DNA from 2 places in the Bacillus sp. 7894-2 genome. Region 2 is predicted to be linked to the other one. Evidence: predicted binding sites of a transcription regulator. Region 2 holds the regulator's gene; the other holds the start of a gene.
The links. The regulator Rex, encoded in region 2, represses fermentation and respiration genes when NADH is low (regulators of the CRP and FNR family bind a similar motif). The targets are predictions, from matches to a motif close to TTGTGAAATATTTCACAA.

Region 1 (8,594 bases), on a different contig from region 2:
GTTGAGAAGAAAGTTGCTCCAAGCTCCTTGGCAATTGCCTGAGCCAGCAGGGTTTTTCCCGTTCCGGGAGGTCCGTATAAGAGAATTCCCTTCGGCGGCTTGATCCCCATTTTTAAAGAGCGCTCAGGTTCTTTTAAAATGGATAGAGTCTGCATGATTTCCTCTTTCATTTCTTCCTGGATCCCGCCAACATCTTCAAGCGAAATAGTAGGCAGGGCTTTAGGCTTCGAGACACTTTGCTTCATTGTATTTGTAGCGCCCATTCCGCCTTTTCCTGATTTAAACAGGTAAATTCCAACGGCAATGAACAAAAGGACTACACCGCCCAGAATCCAGGGGGTTAAAGGTCCTGTGTTTGCGAACGAATATTGTATATTATAGGTTTCTACTAATTTATCAACCATCTCACTGTTGGGAGGCACATGGGAGATGTACTCTCCGTCAGGAGCTGTTATCAGAAGTTTTCCATTTTTATATTCCTGTACTGCAACAGTCTTTCCATCCTGGGAAGCTATAATTTTTTCCACAGAAGAGAACGGGACAGTCACATCCTTTTTTCCTGCTTGTACGGTCCAAATAACCGCAGCCAAAATCACCGTGACTACCAATGCAATAGAAATAATCGTCGAAGGCTTCTTAAGACGTGATTTCAACTATTTCCCTCCTCATTGAACATATCTACATTATAAGAAATTAAAATTGTTAAATACAGGGTTTTACACTTTTTAAACGTTGTAAATTATGGAAAAATAATTTTATCTGCTAGAAAGTGTGCTACAACAGCGTTCAGAGGCTATTGATTTGTGAAAAAATTGTGACAGGCAGGGAGGTACCTGTTTGATATATTTAAAAAATTTTCACCAGGGACCACTTTTCACTCTTACTCATTTCATATATACTAAAAGCGGATAATTCAATAACGTGCCACAAGGGGAGCATATCGCTGAGAGTGAACAGTTCGCTGTTCTGACCCTTTGAACCTGTTAGTTAATGCTAGCGCAGGAATGTGGAATGATAGGCAGATATAACTTTCTGCCTGCTTGTTCTCCCTTGGGGTATCGTCACGAGACTAAAGGGGGATTTTTTTATGAAGAAATTAAGGTTAATTGCAATGATAGAGGCTTCGTTCTTTGCTGCCTTTGCTATCATTCTTGATTTTCTGCCATCCATCAAGCTGTCGCCATCCATTTCCATATCTGCCGCGATGATTCCCATTTTCATTCTGGCTTTCAGGTGGGGCTTTAAGGTCAGCTTCATTGCAGGCCTCTTATGGGGGATTTTGCAGATTGCCATGGGGGATGCCTGGATTGCCACTCCGCTTCAGGCATTTATCGAGTATTTTGTGGCATTTGCCTGTATTGGATTTGCCGGTTTGTTTTACCGCGTTATCCAAAATCAGCTGCGCACCGGCAATAAGAAGAAAGCGCTGGGCTGGGTGGTCGTGGCGGTATTTATCGGAAGCCTCGCCCGATATTTCTGGCATTTCATAGCAGGTGTGCTTTTCTTCGGAAGCTATGCACCTGAAGGGATGTCACCGGTCCTCTTTTCCTTCCTGGCAAACGGCGCAACCATGCTTGGAGCGGCCATTCTCTGCTCAATCGTGGCTGTCTTAATTATTTCATCGGCACCGAGATTAATCATTCGAAAATCGGTTGAAAGTCTTCAAACTCACAAGAATGCTTCATGATATATATGCCTCTTTGAAGTATTTCAAAGAGGTTTTTTTATATATTGGGAAATTGCTCCTGAAAAATGGGTATATTACTCAAAAAGGGGAGTGAAGACTTTGTCCAATACATTGCAGGGAAACATTATCACAGGTGTTTTTGATGTGGAAGCCAGTGCCTTTGAAATCCAGAAAGTAAAAAGCTTCAGTACCCAGTCAGTTCTCAACAAAAATCAATGTGAAACTCTGTATAACTATCTGTCCCTTCATGAAGAAGATGAGGGAGGGCAAATCATTACACTTTACGATCAAATGCCGCTCATGCTGACCCGGCAGGAAATATGCAGTCTTAAGAAAGATTTGGAGAACATTAAAAAGCTATATCAGTAGAAAATCGCTTTGCAGCTTGCAGAGCTTTTTTTTACGCAAAAATTATTTTGACAACTTTGTGACAAAAAGTTTGACAAATTTGTGAACATAGTTAGAATATTAAATAAAAGGAGATGGGGATATGACACTTCAACAGCAGCGCGTATTGCATTTTTTCAGAAATAGTACAGCAGCAGGAATTATTTTAGGTTTTATTGTTTTTATTTCAAGCTTTTTTGTAAGCGGCATCACAGGCGAGTATGTATTATCCATCGGCTTAAGCATTATGGTTTCTTCCATGCTGCTTTTCGGATTCGGATTTTTTATCAATGTAATGGAAGAAATGACAAAGGGAAGCAAGGGAATCAGACAATACAAATAAAACCGGCCTCCAATGGGGAGACCGGTTTTTTTATACTGTCTAGCTCCAGCGTCGTGATCAAGGCGCTTCTATCCTAATGTGAAGCATGTCCAGAGGTTAACACCCAAATAGAACCGACTACAATAACAATCACCATAAATACGGCATAAATCATATTGACCAGGTTCGTCTTGCCGTCTTCACCTTCTCTTAAGTGCATGAACATGAACAGCTGCATGCCTGCCTGAACGACAGCCAGTGAGCCGATGATCCACATGATCACTTTAAAAGAAAGGTTCGTTTTCAAAGCAATTCCTGCTGCTGCAAATGTCAGCACAAGGGAAACTACAAATCCAATGACATGGCTTATCGGGAAGCTTTTTGATTGATGATGCTCCATTTAAGCCACCAGTCCTTTCAGATACACAAATGTGAAGATAAAGATCCAGACTACATCAAGGAAGTGCCAGTAAAGGCCGATAATAAACGTTTTCCTTGCAGTAGTAGGGGTAAGGCCTCTTTTTAGAAGCTGGATGATAACCATCGTTGCCCAGCCAATTCCCAAAGTTACGTGAGCTCCATGTGTTCCCAGTAAAACAAATAAGCTGGAAAGGAATGCGCTTGTCTGCATCGTTGCGCCTTCATGGGCATAATGAATAAATTCATTAATCTCCATGAACAGGAAGCCTGCGCCAAGAGCCAGGGTAATCACCAGCCAGGTGATTAGCCCTTTAAGGTTATGCCGGCGCATTTCAAAAATGGCAATGCCCATTGTAAAGCTGCTTGTCAGAAGGAGCACGGTCTGTATCATGACATCCTTGATGACAAAGATATCTTTATGTGTTGGCCCTCCTGCAAAGCGTTCATATAAAACTCCATATACTCCGAACAGAGTGGCAAACAGGACGATTTCAGCGCCAAGGAAAACCCAGAAGCCAAGAATATTCATGCGGTCCTGCTCAGTTTGATATTCAAGCGGCAGAGTCGTATCCACTTTAGCTGACATGATCGTGCACCTCTCCTTCTGTTTTTCTCCACGCATTTTCAATTCTATGAATCTCTTCTTTTGAAACATGGAAGCCTTCATTGTAATCGAATGAACGGATAATCAATCCGGCAAAAATGCCAATTCCGGCAACAGCTGCCGCGATGTGCCATTCAAACACAAGGAAGAAGCCTGCGATGCCAAAGATAACACCCATATAAATCGGTACCCATGAGTTGCTTGGCATATGAATTTCTTCTATTTCACTGTCATGCAATGTTAAGCCTTCATTCTTTTTCTTCATGTGCCAGAATGGATCAAGTGATTTCACTTCCGGCAGCTTCGCAAAGTTATAGAACTGAACAGGTGATGCAGTAGACCATTCCAGTGTTCTTGCATCCCATGGGTCGCTTGAGATGTTTCTGTCCGCATAGCGGATGCTCCAGTAAATGTTATAGCAGAATACAGCGAATCCGGCTGCGAGAACAATAGAACCAATCGCTGAAAGCATGAATAGAGGTGCAAAGCCTGATTCGGCAGAGTATGTGTATGCACGTCTTACAGCTCCGTTTAATCCAAGGAAGAACATAGGCATGAATGTTACGTTAAAGCCGATAACGAATAGCCAGAAATGCCATTTTCCGAGTTTTTCATTCAGCATGAAGCCGAACATTTTTGGCCACCAGTAGTACAGGCCTGCAAATACCGCAAACACGACACCCGGAATTAATACATAGTGGAAGTGGGCAACCAGGAATAAGGTATTGTGATACTGATAATCCGCTGCACCCATTGCCAGCATGACGCCTGTAACCCCGCCGATGACAAAGCAAGGAACGAATGCAAGTGCCCAAAGCATCGCAGAAGTTATTTTTATGCGGCCTTTCCGCATCGTAAACAGCCAGTTGAACATCTTAACTCCAGTCGGGATGGCAATCGCCATCGTCGTGATGGAGAAGAATGAGTTAACTGCAGGTCCTGAACCCATTGTATAGAAATGGTGAACCCATACAACCATACTTAGAAGGGCAATTCCAAGGATGGAAAATACCATCGATTTATATCCAAACAATGATTTTCTTGAAAAAGTTGCAATGACTTCGGAGAAAATCCCGAAAGCAGGAAGGGCAACAATATATACCTCAGGGTGTCCCCATAGCCAGAACAGGTTAGCCCAAAGCATATCCATGCCTCCGCCGGATACGGTAAAGAAGTGTGTTCCATATAGACGGTCAAACGTCATCAATGCCAATGCGACTGTGAAAATAGGGAAAGCAGCCACAATCAGAATGGATGTTACGAATGTAGTCCACGTAAACATCGGCATTTTCATCAGTGTCATGCCTTTTGTTCTCATTTTTAGAATCGTGACGATAAAGTTGATACCTGTCATTAATGTACCGATACCGGCAATCTGCAGGGCAACTGCATAATAGTTATTGCCGATTCCCGGACTGAATTCCTTGCCTGCAAGAGGGAAGTAGGAAGTCCAGCCTGCATCAGGTGACCCTCCGATAACGAAGGAAATATTGAATAGCATAGCTCCGCTGAAGAACAGCCAGAAGCTTAGAGCATTCAGCTGAGGGAAGGCAACGTCACGTGCACCGATCTGCAGCGGAATGACAACGTTCATTAAACCAATCAAAAACGGCATCGCCATGAAAAGAATCATAATCACACCGTGTGTTGTGAAAATTTCATTGTAATGCTGTGAATTCAGGAATTCCATTTCAGGACGTGATGTCTGAGCTTTCATCAGCAGCCCGTCCATCCCGCCGCGGAAAAACATCAATACGGCGGAGATGATATACATAATACCGATTTTTTTATGATCAACTGTAGTCAGCCATTCTGTCCACAGGTATTTCCATTTTTTCAGATAGGTAATCCCTGCCACTGCACCAATCATTGTCAGCAAAATGGCAATCTGGGAACCTAGTATAAGGGGATCTCCAGTAATAAAAAACTCATCCCATTTAATGCCCATGATGGTCACCTCCATGGTTTTCTTCACTATCGTCATGGCCTTTATCTTCACCATGACCTTCAATTACATTCGGTTTCTCATTTTTATAATTATCGTCTTCTTCGAATGTCTTGCCCTGATACCCATGACCTCTGTAGAGTTCAGGATTTGTATATGCCTTAGAGTCGGGATCAGCATGATTCACCCATTCCAAATGAGTATTTGAATAGGTCAGCCTTCCTAAATGAGTAGGCTTCAGCAGCCCTACGTATTCTTTCTCTGTCAATTTAGGCGCTGTATCCTTAACATCTTCAACCCATTGGTCGAAATCCTCCTGGGTTTGGGCAAGCACTTCAAATTTCATATCCGCATAGCCGCGGCCGTTAAAGTTCGTATTCTGGCCTTCATATGATCCAGGGTTGTCTGCAACAAGATATAATTCTGTTTCCATTTTCGGCATGGTGTACTTTTGTCCGCCAAGTGCAGGCACCCAGAAAGATTGCATAGTGCTTGCTGAAGTCATTTTGAAAAGTACAGGTCTATCTTCTGGAATATTGACATAGTTCACCGTCTCAATTCCTTCTTCTGGATAACTGAAAATCCATTTCCAGTCTGCAGATGTAACATGTATGGTAATAGGCTCTTTTTCTTCGTAGCCCTTTGGTGCTTCTTCGAGAGCATAAAGTGTTTTTACGGTCGGGATCGTTAACGCAATGACAATTAAGATCGGAATCCCGGTCCAGATAATTTCAAGGAGTGTGCTTCCATGTTCCTCAGGCGGTTCATAATCCTTATTTTCTGGTTTCTCACGATATTTCCAGACGATGTAGCCGAATAATCCAAATACGACTACTACAACAAGAAGCATCCAGATCAGGGACCAGTTAATTAATTCGGTAATACTTCTTGCAACAGGGCCCTGCGGTTCAAACACAACCATATTACAGCCGCTGAGAATAAGCATCGGCAATATAGCTGTTAAAGAGAGCAGCATTTTCTTCATCTGATGGTTCATCTCCTTTAAACAAAAACTATTGTTAAATAATTCACAAATAATGTGCGTGTTTTCACAAACATACCAAAAAAATATATAGATGGAAAAATTGCACACCCTTGAAACACTTATTTAACTTAGTTATCACTGTGTAAATGATATTAACATAAGCAAAAATAAAAAGTTGTGACAAAAGTTAGAAGGAAATAAATGTAAACATTTGGTACAACACTTCATTTTCTGCAAATAGCATTACGGCAACGTTTTAACACCAAAATAAACTTTTGAACAACTTATGAACTTTAATTCAGTTAATTTTTCCCAAGGGATTTTTTCGATAATGGAGGATAAAATACTTAAAAAATCCGAATCGTGGTGCAGCAAGATGAACTTTCGCAACCTGAAAATCAAGAAAATCCGCAAACTCAATAAAAATACGGATCAATCTATGCAGCCGCCGCTATTATCTTTTGTGGATAAATTCGAAGAAACCCAGGATTTCAGGGAATGGAATATTCAAGTTAATGACCAGAAAATCAGGATATTTTACCTTGAGTCTGTTGTTTCAAAAGAGAAATTTTATGAGCTTGTATTTGTGCCCCTATCCAACTTAAAAGGGGAACACATTGAAGAGTTTTTGATTTCTCTCAACGGCAAGGAGACAAAAGATCAAGAAGAAATCATCAGCTTATTGTTAAAAGGGAGCTTTGCGGTCTGCCTTCCTGAATCACAGAAAATTTATATGGTAAGCTTTCCAAAAGAGCTGGAAAGAACGATCCAGGAACCTGTAAATGAAGTTGTAGTTAGAGGGTCGCATGATGGTTTTATAGAAAACCTGCAGACCAATATATTCCTGATCCGCAACCGTATCGAAAGTCCGGATTTAACTGTCAGCTATATGAACATTGGGACTAAGTCAAAAACGAAAATTTCATTAGTATACCTGAAAGGAATAGCAAATGAGGAGATTGTCAAAGAGATTAAGAGAAGACTTTCATTTATTAAAGCGGATTTGATTATCAGTCCCGGTTATATTGAAGAGTATATTGAGGATAATACATTCAGCATATTCCCGCAAATCCTTAACACAGAACGTCCGGATCGTGTAATGGCAAACTTAACGGAAGGCAGGATTATCTTAATGGCTGAAGGCAGCCCTACAGCTTTAATAATGCCTGCAACGTTTGTTACTTTCTATCAGTCACCTGACGATTACAATAGCAGATGGATACCGGCAACATTTATCCGTGTTCTCCGGTTTGTGAGTTTCGTCATAGCTATTACACTTCCGGGGATTTATATCGCCATTAATGCTTTCCATCATGAAGTAATTCCCCATGAATTAGTGATTCCGTTGAAAAATTCAGTTGAGGGAATACCGTATCCGCCATTATTGGAAGCGTTCATGATGGAACTGACCATTGAATTAATTCGTGAAGCAGGAATACGTCTGCCAAGGCCGATTGGGCAAACAATTGGAATAGTAGGGGGACTTGTCATTGGCGATGCGGTTGTTAATGCAGGGCTCATTTCAAATATTATGATTGTTGTGGTTGCTTTAACTGCGGTTTCCTCTTTTGTGGTACCGTCAAATGAAATGAGCACAACCGTCCGGCTCCTCCGTTTCCCTCTGATGATTCTCGCTTCCATAATGGGCTTTGTTGGTTTAATGTTTGGGATCATCTATATATTAATTGCACTATGCAGACTTGAGTCCTTTGGCGTTCCGTATTTTGCCCCGTTTGCACCATTTCGTCTAAAAGAAATAAAAGACACATTTATCAGGCTTCCGCTTTGGATGATGAATAAGCGCCCGCAAAGCTCGGGTGCCATTGATCTATTAAGGCAGAAGGATTCAAGAGGGTGGAAGAAGCATGAAGAATAAAGAATCAATCGATCTTCCTCAGCTTTTTTTTATCATTATTCAAACACAAATCGGAGTAGGAGTTTTATCTCTTCCCTTCACGATGTATAAGGCTTCAAAGACAGACGGCTGGATATCTCTGATGGTAGCAGGGGTCTTTGTTCAGCTCATTCTGACTATGTATTATTTCCTGCTGAAAAAATTTAATGGAAGTAATATATTTGACATCGCCAGAATAACAGCTGGAAAGATAATCGGAAACTTTATTATTTGCTTATATCTTCTGTATTTCTTATTGATTGGAGTAATGATCCTCTCGCTCTTTGACAAAATTATTGCCACATGGATACTGCCCAGAACTCCAGGCTGGGCAGTTGGAGGCATATTTT
Region 2 (8,594 bases):
ACGGTCAAATTCAGAAGTTGTTTCTTCCATTTGAGTGCGGATCTGGTTCACACGGCCGCCGATTTGCGCGCTGTCTCCAGCACCTTCAACGATCGTCGTGTTTTCTTTTGAAACAACCACTTTAGAAGCGCGTCCTAAAGAATCGATTGTAGCAGATTTAAGGTCACGTCCCAGCTCTTCAGTGATTACTTCACCGCCAGTCAGGATCGCGATATCTTCAAGCATAGCTTTACGGCGGTCACCGAAGCCAGGAGCTTTAACTGCTACTGCATTGAATGTTCCGCGAAGCTTATTTACTACTAGTGTAGCAAGTGCTTCACCTTCAACATCTTCAGCTACAAGCAATAATGGCTTGCCTTGTTGTACAACCTGCTCAAGTACAGGAAGGATTTCCTGAATGCTTGTGATTTTCTTATCAGTGATTAAGATATAAGGGTTTTCAAGAACCGCTTCCATCTTATCAGAATCTGTCACCATGTATGGAGAAGCATATCCGCGGTCGAACTGCATACCTTCTACTACATCAAGCTCAGTTGTGAATCCTTTAGATTCTTCGATTGTGATAACACCGTCGTTGCCAACGCGCTCCATTGCTTCAGCGATCAGCTGGCCAACTTCATTGTCAGCAGCAGAAATCGCAGCAACCTGTGCGATGGATTCTTTGTTTTCGATTGGTTTTGAAATAGCTTTTAACTCTTCAACAGCAGTAGAAACCGCTTTTTCAATTCCTTTGCGGATACCCATTGGGTTAGCGCCTGCAGTTACGTTCTTAAGGCCTTCACGGATCATTGCCTGAGCAAGAACGGTTGCAGTAGTTGTACCGTCACCGGCAACATCGTTTGTTTTGCTTGCAACTTCAGCAACAAGCTTTGCACCCATGTTTTCGAAAGCATCTTCAAGTTCGATTTCCTTCGCGATTGTCACACCGTCATTCGTGATTAATGGAGAACCGAATTTCTTCTCAAGAACCACGTTGCGTCCTTTAGGTCCAAGAGTTACTTTTACCGCATTTGCAAGGGAATCTACACCGCGAAGCATCGCGCGGCGGGCTTCTTCACTAAATTTAATCTCTTTAGCCATTGATAAAAAACCTCCTCAAAAATTTTAGCTTTATCTTTTAATAATCTTCGACTGATCGGCGATTAGCCAATTACAGCAAGAATGTCATTTTCACGTAAAATTAAATATTCTTTGCCTTCGTACTTCACTTCAGTACCGGCATATTTTGAGAAGATGATACGGTCGCCGTCAGCAACTTCAAGGGCAACACGCTCACCATTTTCAAGAACGCGGCCAGTTCCCACAGCTACAACTTTGCCTTCTTGAGGCTTCTCTTTAGCAGTGTCCGGCAGTACGATGCCGCTTGCAGTTTTTTCTTCAGTTTCAACAAGCTCGATAATGATTCGATCACCTAGTGGCTTTAACAAGTGAAACAACCTCCTCAAATAATATGTAAATATTTTTATTTATTAGCACTCTCTCTATTTGAGTGCTAACACAATTATTATATTAATGAATCTCCTTTCTATTTGCAAGGGTGAAGCTTAAATTTTTTATAAAAAAATTCATTCGCGCTTACCCGCTATTTTTCGACACGGACAACCTCTTAAGGATGCTGCTGAAACACACATTTTAACCATAACAGGTCTCTCTTTGGTGCTGATATTTGAAAGACGCTCCTTATAAAGAGTACAATGGCTTTAGGACTTGTTTCCAACACTCAGATTAAGGGGTAAAACACTTTGAAAAAGGAATACTGGATTATTTTAATCGCCTATATTGCCATGCAGCTTTCAAGCTTGTTTGGCGTTCCGCTCGTTTTATTAGCTGCCGATGCCCTCGGAAAGAATCCGGAGAATATGCAGATTCTGGCTGTGGCCTACTGGCTCGTAATCAGTTTCACGATTACGCTGATTATTACGCTTCTACTACTAAGGAAAGAAATGAAACGGGGAATGGACAGGGATGCCTCTTCTGTTGCAGGCTCTGTGGGCTGGGCTATTGGAGGCATATTTTTGGCCCTGATTGCTCAAGCTACAGCTGCAAGCATTGAAAACCTGATTGGCATTGAAATGGGATCTGAAAATACACAGCAGATTATCCGGATTATTGAAGCATCGCCAATCGTCATTTTAATCAGTTCGGTCATCGGGCCAATTCTTGAGGAAATCGTCTTTAGAAAGGTTATTTTTGGCTCTCTTCACAAGCGCTTCAACTTCTTCCTGTCAGCCCTGATCAGCTCGGTCATATTTGCTCTGGCCCATTTTGAGCCTGAACATGTACTGTTATACTCAGCAATGGGATTCACCTTTGCCTTTTTATATGTCAAGACGAAGCGGATCATCGTGCCGATTTTTGCCCATGTGGCGATGAACACCTTTGTTGCGGTTGTTCAGCTGAATCAGGATAATATACAAAAGTGGTTAAAGGAAATGGAAAACTTGCAGAGCTTTATCAGCTTTTTCTAGCATAGCGTAATGCTGTGGAGTTTTAAAATTACTGGGGGATTATCATGAGAAGCACACCTTTGTTTTCAGGCTTTATTTACATCCTTCTCGGATGCCTTTTTACCTTTATTGCCATACAGAATACCCAGCGGGAAGAAACCTGGGGATTCTTTACTTATTTTCTGATGCTAATTGCCACATTTGATTTTGGCACCGGTCTCCGCTTGATTGGTCAGCATTTTAAAACGAAAAAATGAGCCCTCAAAAGGCTCATTTTTTTTACACTTCTTCAGGATAATTTTTCAGAAAATAAACCAATGACTGCAATTCCACTGCCAGATCGATATGGTGAATCCGAATCGAGGACGGTACAGTGAGCCTCGCAGGTGTAAAGTTAAGGATTCCTTTTATTTTCGCATTCACCATCCGATCAGTAATCATCTGGGCAGGCGGTGCAGGCACCGTTAAAATCGCCACCTGAATATTATTTTTAACAATCACTTCTTCAAGGTCATCCATATGATGGACCGGCACATCACCGATTTCCGTGCCAACCTTGCTCTCATCCACATCAAATGCCACTTCTATTTTTGTATTATTATTTTTAAGAAAATTATAGTTAAGAAAGGCCGTTCCTAAATTCCCTACCCCGACCAAAGCAACTTTGGTAAGCTCGTCCTGGTCAAGAGTCTTCCGAAAGAAGCCCAGCAGGTAATTCACATTATATCCATAGCCTTTTTTCCCTAACGCACCGAAGTACGAAAAGTCACGGCGAATCGTTGCAGAATCCACTTTAACCGCCTCACTCAACTCTGCTGATGAGACTCTTTGTTTGCCGGAGGAATGAAGATTCTTTAGGAAGCGGTAATATAAAGGCAGCCGTTTAGCTGTTGCCTGCGGTATCTTAATTGGTTCATTGGCCATTCGTCCATCCCCATTTCTTATGATGAATTAATTTCGTTTAAAATCTCCGTTTTTGCCGCCAGTTTTCTCTATTAAAAAGGTTGGTCCGATTACCATTCCTTTATCTACAGCCTTGCACATATCATAAACGGTCAGCGCACAGACAGAAGCTGCTGTTAACGCTTCCATTTCCACACCCGTATTTCCTTTTGTTTTAACAGAAGCCGTAATGATAAGAACGTACTCTTCCTCTTCTGCTTTCCATGAAAATGAAATGTCCACACCCTTTAGCGGCAGCGGATGGCACATCGGAATAATGTCCCATGTTTTCTTGCTCGCCATAATGCCTGCCGTTTGTGCAACAGCGAGTACATCCCCTTTTTTCATGGAGTTGGAAGTGATCTTCTCGTATATCTCCTGATTCACCGCAATACTTGATTGAGCAATGGCCGTCCTTGACGTCTCAGGCTTATCGCTGACATCCACCATTTTTGCCCTGCCCTCTTGATTAAAATGAGTAAAATCCGCCATTTAAAAACACCTCTCTTCAAAATCATACACTATTTTTCCGTTACTTTGTATGTGCATTGTAAGGTTCTTCACATATTTATTTACCTTTTTTTATGATTTAATGCCCTGCAGGCGTGCTTATAGTCCTGTCTCCTTTATTGCCGAACATATATGAATGAGTTACACTTACTCTATACCCGAGGTGAAAGAACATGATACTATTACAAGTCAATCAGCTGGCAAAAATTTTTGGCGCTGATCCCATTTTAACGAATATAAAGCTTGAAGTACAAACCAGGGACCGGATTGCCCTTGTAGGACGCAATGGTGCAGGAAAATCCACCCTTTTAAAAATAATTGCCGGACACATGACGTATGATTCTGGTGAGATTATAAAGCCAAAGGAAGTAACCATTGGCTATCTGGCACAAAATACCGGCCTTGAATCGGAATTATCCATTTGGGATGAAATGCTGACTGTTTTCAGTCATCTGCAAAAGCAGGAAAAACAGCTTCGCAGCCTTGAAGAACAAATGGCAGATCCTGATATCCTAAATAATTCTGATGCCTATGAACGCGTATTGAAAGATTACGACAAACTTCAGGTTGATTTCAAAGAAAATGGCGGCTATCAATATGAAGCAGATATCCGTTCCATTCTCCATGGACTCAATTTCAGCTCAATGGGCTATGATACTAAAATTTCATCATTGAGCGGCGGACAGCGAACAAGGCTCGCCCTTGGTAAACTTCTGCTCACAAAGCCTGATATTTTAATTCTGGATGAGCCTACCAACCATCTTGATATAGAAACGTTATCTTGGCTCGAACAATACTTACAGAGCTACAGCGGTGCCATTTTAATCGTATCACATGACCGCTACTTTCTTGATAAGGTCGTTTCCCAGGTTTACGAGATTTCCCGCCACCAAATAAGAAAGTACCCAGGAAACTACAGTTCCTATTTGGATCAAAAAGCGGCTAATTTTGAAAAAGAGATGAAGCAATTCGAAAAACAACAGGAAGAAATCGCTAAGCTGCAGGACTTCATTCAGCGAAACCTCGCCCGGGCCTCCACAACCAAAAGGGCACAAAGCCGCAGAAAGCAACTGGCCAGAATGGACGTGATGGACAGGCCGCTTGGAGACGAGAAATCGGCTTCCTTTGGATTTGACATCGAGCGTCAGTCGGGCAATGAGGTGTTAAATATACATTCATTAGCTATAGGCTACGAAGAGAAAGTCAGCGAGAATATTTCAATGCGGCTGGCAAGAGGCGACAGCATTGCACTAGTAGGCCCAAATGGAATCGGCAAGTCCACATTGCTTAAAACCATCATCAAAAAAATCCCTTCTTTTTCAGGGGAGATTCAGTACGGTTCCAATGTGACAATTGGCTACTATGATCAGGAACAGGCAGAGCTCACAAGCAACAAAAGAGTCCTGAACGAATTATGGGATGAATACCCGCTGAAACCGGAAAAAGAAATCAGGACCATACTTGGGAACTTTCTCTTCTCCGGCGATGATGTGCTTAAAACGGTTTCAACACTGAGCGGCGGTGAAAAGGCCCGGCTCGCACTTGCAAAGCTTATGATGCAGAAATCCAATTTTTTAATACTGGACGAGCCTACAAACCACCTGGACCTTGACAGCAAGGAAATTCTTGAAAATGCATTGATCGATTATCCCGGGACCATTCTCTTCGTCTCTCATGACCGCTACTTTATCAACAGAATTACAACAAAAGTAGTTGAACTTTCTGGAAGCGGGGCAACTGAATATCTTGGCGATTATGATTATTATGTAGAAAAAAAGCAGGAGCAGGAGGAATTGCTTGCACTTAATAAGCAAGTTGACACCACCGCATCGCAGCCTGTTAAGCAGGACAAAAATAATTATCAGCAGGATAAAGAAGCTAAAAAGCTCGAACGCCAGCGAAAAAGAAGAATGGAAGAAATTGAAGAACACATAGAAGACTTAGAAACAGTCATAGATGCTAATGATCAGCTTTTATGTGATCCGAATGTTTATCAGGACCATGAAAAGGTAATGGAAATAACAAATGAAACAGATGAAGCAAAAGCAAAGCTGGAAGAATTGATGGAAGAATGGACGCTTTTAGCTGAAGAGTATTAAGAGAATATTCATAACTTTTAGACTGGTAGAATAGTCACTGCCAGTCTTTTTTATTATCCACAAAGATAATCACAAGAAAAACGCAGTTATATGTACTCTCCACAGACTTTTCCACATTATCCACAATTAAAGCTGATTTTATCCACATTACCAACATAAAATTCTGAAATGAATGATTTTATCCACAGAAAAAGCCCCCTATGCTGTCGGGGACTTTTTCCTATTTATTTATCGTTGTGGATAGTAATATCTAAACCGGGATTTGCATTTAAATCCAGACCGGCGAAGTGTCCTTTATCAAACAGGACACTTCCTGCTGCCGCTATCATCGCTGCATTATCTGTGCATAAAGATAATGGCGGAATAATAAGCTTTATATCAGCTCTATTTCCAAACTTCTTTTCTAAAGAAGCCCGAAGACCTTTATTCGCAGCAACTCCGCCTGCGAGCAAAAGCTGATTCACCTGATACTCTTCAACTGCTCTTTCTGTTTTCGTTACCAGGACGTCAATAACACTATCCTGGAAGCTTGCCGCCAGATCCTCCGGTACTATCTTCTCTCCACGCTGTTCAGCGTTGTGGACAGTGTTGATAACCGCTGATTTTAAGCCGCTGAAGCTAAAATCGTATGAACCTTCTTCCAGCCAGGCTCTTGGAAGCTGAATAGCTGGATTCCCTTCATGTGCGAGTCTGTCAATGTGAGGACCTCCCGGATATGGCAGGTTTAAGGTCCGGGCAACTTTATCATATGCCTCACCTGCAGCATCATCCCTTGTCTCGCCAATTACTTCGAAATGGCCATGCTCCTTCATATAGACCAGTTCTGTATGTCCGCCGGAGACTACCAGGGAAAGTAACGGGAATTCCATTTCTTCCACCAGTCTGTTTGCATAAATATGGCCAGCAATATGATGCACGCCTACCAGCGGGATGCCGTGAGCAAATGCAACGGCTTTTGCGGCATTAACCCCAATCAGAAGCGCCCCTACAAGGCCAGGTCCTTCCGTTACAGCAATTGCTGAAAGATCAGAATATGTGATCCCTGCCTTATATAATGCTTCTTCCAGAACGATTGTTATCTGTTCAACATGATGACGGGAAGCTATTTCGGGAACTACTCCGCCAAAACGTTTATGGCTTTCTATTTGGGATGCAACGATATTGGCTGTAATTTCGCGTCCATTCTTAATGATGGCTACAGCCGTTTCATCACAGCTCGTTTCAATTCCCATGATCCATTGATCTTTTTTCATTATAAATTCACCCACATTACTAAAGCATCTTCTTGATTATCTGTGTAATAGTTCTTCCTGATGGCTCCGTTTTGAAAACCAAGCTTTCGGTATAAGGACTGAGCTGTGAAGTTGGATACCCTTACTTCCAGAGTCATTGTGATGACTCCCTTTTCAGACGCAACCTCCATTAGCTGCCGCATCAAAGCTTCTCCAAGTTTTCTCCCCCGATATTCAGGGAGCAGCGCAACATTGGTGATATGAGCCTCATCCACGACTATCCATGCTCCACAGTATCCTATTACTTTATTTTCTTCTTCTAAAACAACATACAAAGCAAACTGGTTATGAGTTAATTCGTTAAAAAAGGCCTCCCTGCTCCAGGGTGTTGCAAAGGATTTGTGTTCGATCTCCAAAACATCATCAATATCCTCTTCATTCATCAAACGGAAAGTTAAGGATTTATTCATACGTCCGCTTCCTCATCTATAACTTTTTTTCCTTGTTTGCTTTTATCCAATTAGCTTCAGCTTCCGCAATCCTAATGTAATTAGGTACAAAAGAATGGACATCCTCAGCCTCGCGGTCACGTCCTAATAAAGCAAGTTCTGCCGGCCTTGGGTTATGTTCTGCAGGTGAAGCAAACACTGCCCGCTCATTAAGGAATTCTCTGAATACATCTTTATGCAATGGCAAATCATTCCCAATGAAAAGAACGTTTTCCTGCTGTTCTGAGAGCATGGCTGCCCATTCTTTTGAAAGCAGAAGCTGGTCTTTGATCACCGATACTAACTGCCCTTCCCTATACTGATAGAGGCCGGTATAAACTTGCCCTCTCCGTGCATCAAATATGGGAGAAATGACTCCATTGAAGTATCTGCCAGCCGAGGCTGCATAAACTTCAAGACTTGATACCCCAACAAGCGGCTTATTTAAAGTCCATGCCAGTGTTTTTGCAATCGTTACCCCGATACGCACTCCAGTATACGAACCAGGTCCTTTCGCTACAACAATTTTATCTAATTCAGCAGGCTTAACACCGCAGTCTTTCATTAAAATATCAATAGCCGGCATAACCCGGACAGAATGATTTTTTTTTACATTTGTAATATACTCGCCTATAACCTGATCGCCATCCAGAAGAGCTACTCCCAGAGGGTAATTGGATGTATCTATGGCCAAAACCTTCATGACATAATCTCCTTACACAATTCCTCATATCTTCTGCCCTGAGGTTCCAGGACAAGCCTTCTTGAGTCATGATCATCAAGATATAAATAAATCGTCAGTAACTCTTCGGGCAGCTGTTCTTTAACAAGATGAGCCCATTCTACAACTGTGACCCCATTACCATCAAAATATTC

Region 1: qoxA (cytochrome aa3 quinol oxidase subunit II) is a predicted target of Rex. The motif match lies at 6,382-6,399, and genes of this name have one in related genera.

The regions. Positions count from the first base shown of each region.
Region 1 covers NZ_NPDG01000015.1:25,890-34,483, reverse strand. The annotation lists gene CHI10_RS03140 (AAA family ATPase) at 1-653, opposite strand, end outside; TPP riboswitch at 920-1,022, shown strand; gene thiT (energy-coupled thiamine transporter ThiT) at 1,088-1,687, shown strand; gene CHI10_RS03130 (hypothetical protein) at 1,787-2,056, shown strand; gene CHI10_RS03125 (hypothetical protein) at 2,178-2,417, shown strand; gene qoxD (cytochrome aa3 quinol oxidase subunit IV) at 2,491-2,796, opposite strand; gene qoxC (cytochrome aa3 quinol oxidase subunit III) at 2,797-3,402, opposite strand; gene qoxB (cytochrome aa3 quinol oxidase subunit I) at 3,392-5,368, opposite strand; gene qoxA (cytochrome aa3 quinol oxidase subunit II) at 5,358-6,350, opposite strand; gene CHI10_RS03100 (spore germination protein) at 6,727-8,226, shown strand; gene CHI10_RS03095 (GerAB/ArcD/ProY family transporter) at 8,216-8,594, shown strand, end outside.
Region 2 covers NZ_NPDG01000157.1:14,328-22,921, forward strand. The annotation lists gene groL (chaperonin GroEL) at 1-1,080, opposite strand, end outside; gene groES (co-chaperone GroES) at 1,143-1,427, opposite strand; gene CHI10_RS21435 (CPBP family intramembrane glutamic endopeptidase) at 1,743-2,468, shown strand; gene CHI10_RS21440 (YdiK family protein) at 2,513-2,704, shown strand; gene CHI10_RS21445 (redox-sensing transcriptional repressor Rex) at 2,727-3,371, opposite strand; gene moaC (cyclic pyranopterin monophosphate synthase MoaC) at 3,399-3,881, opposite strand; gene CHI10_RS21455 (ABC-F family ATP-binding cassette domain-containing protein) at 4,073-5,998, shown strand; gene tsaD (tRNA (adenosine(37)-N6)-threonylcarbamoyltransferase complex transferase subunit TsaD) at 6,223-7,251, opposite strand; gene rimI (ribosomal protein S18-alanine N-acetyltransferase) at 7,251-7,700, opposite strand; gene tsaB (tRNA (adenosine(37)-N6)-threonylcarbamoyltransferase complex dimerization subunit type 1 TsaB) at 7,717-8,421, opposite strand; gene tsaE (tRNA (adenosine(37)-N6)-threonylcarbamoyltransferase complex ATPase subunit type 1 TsaE) at 8,418-8,594, opposite strand, start outside.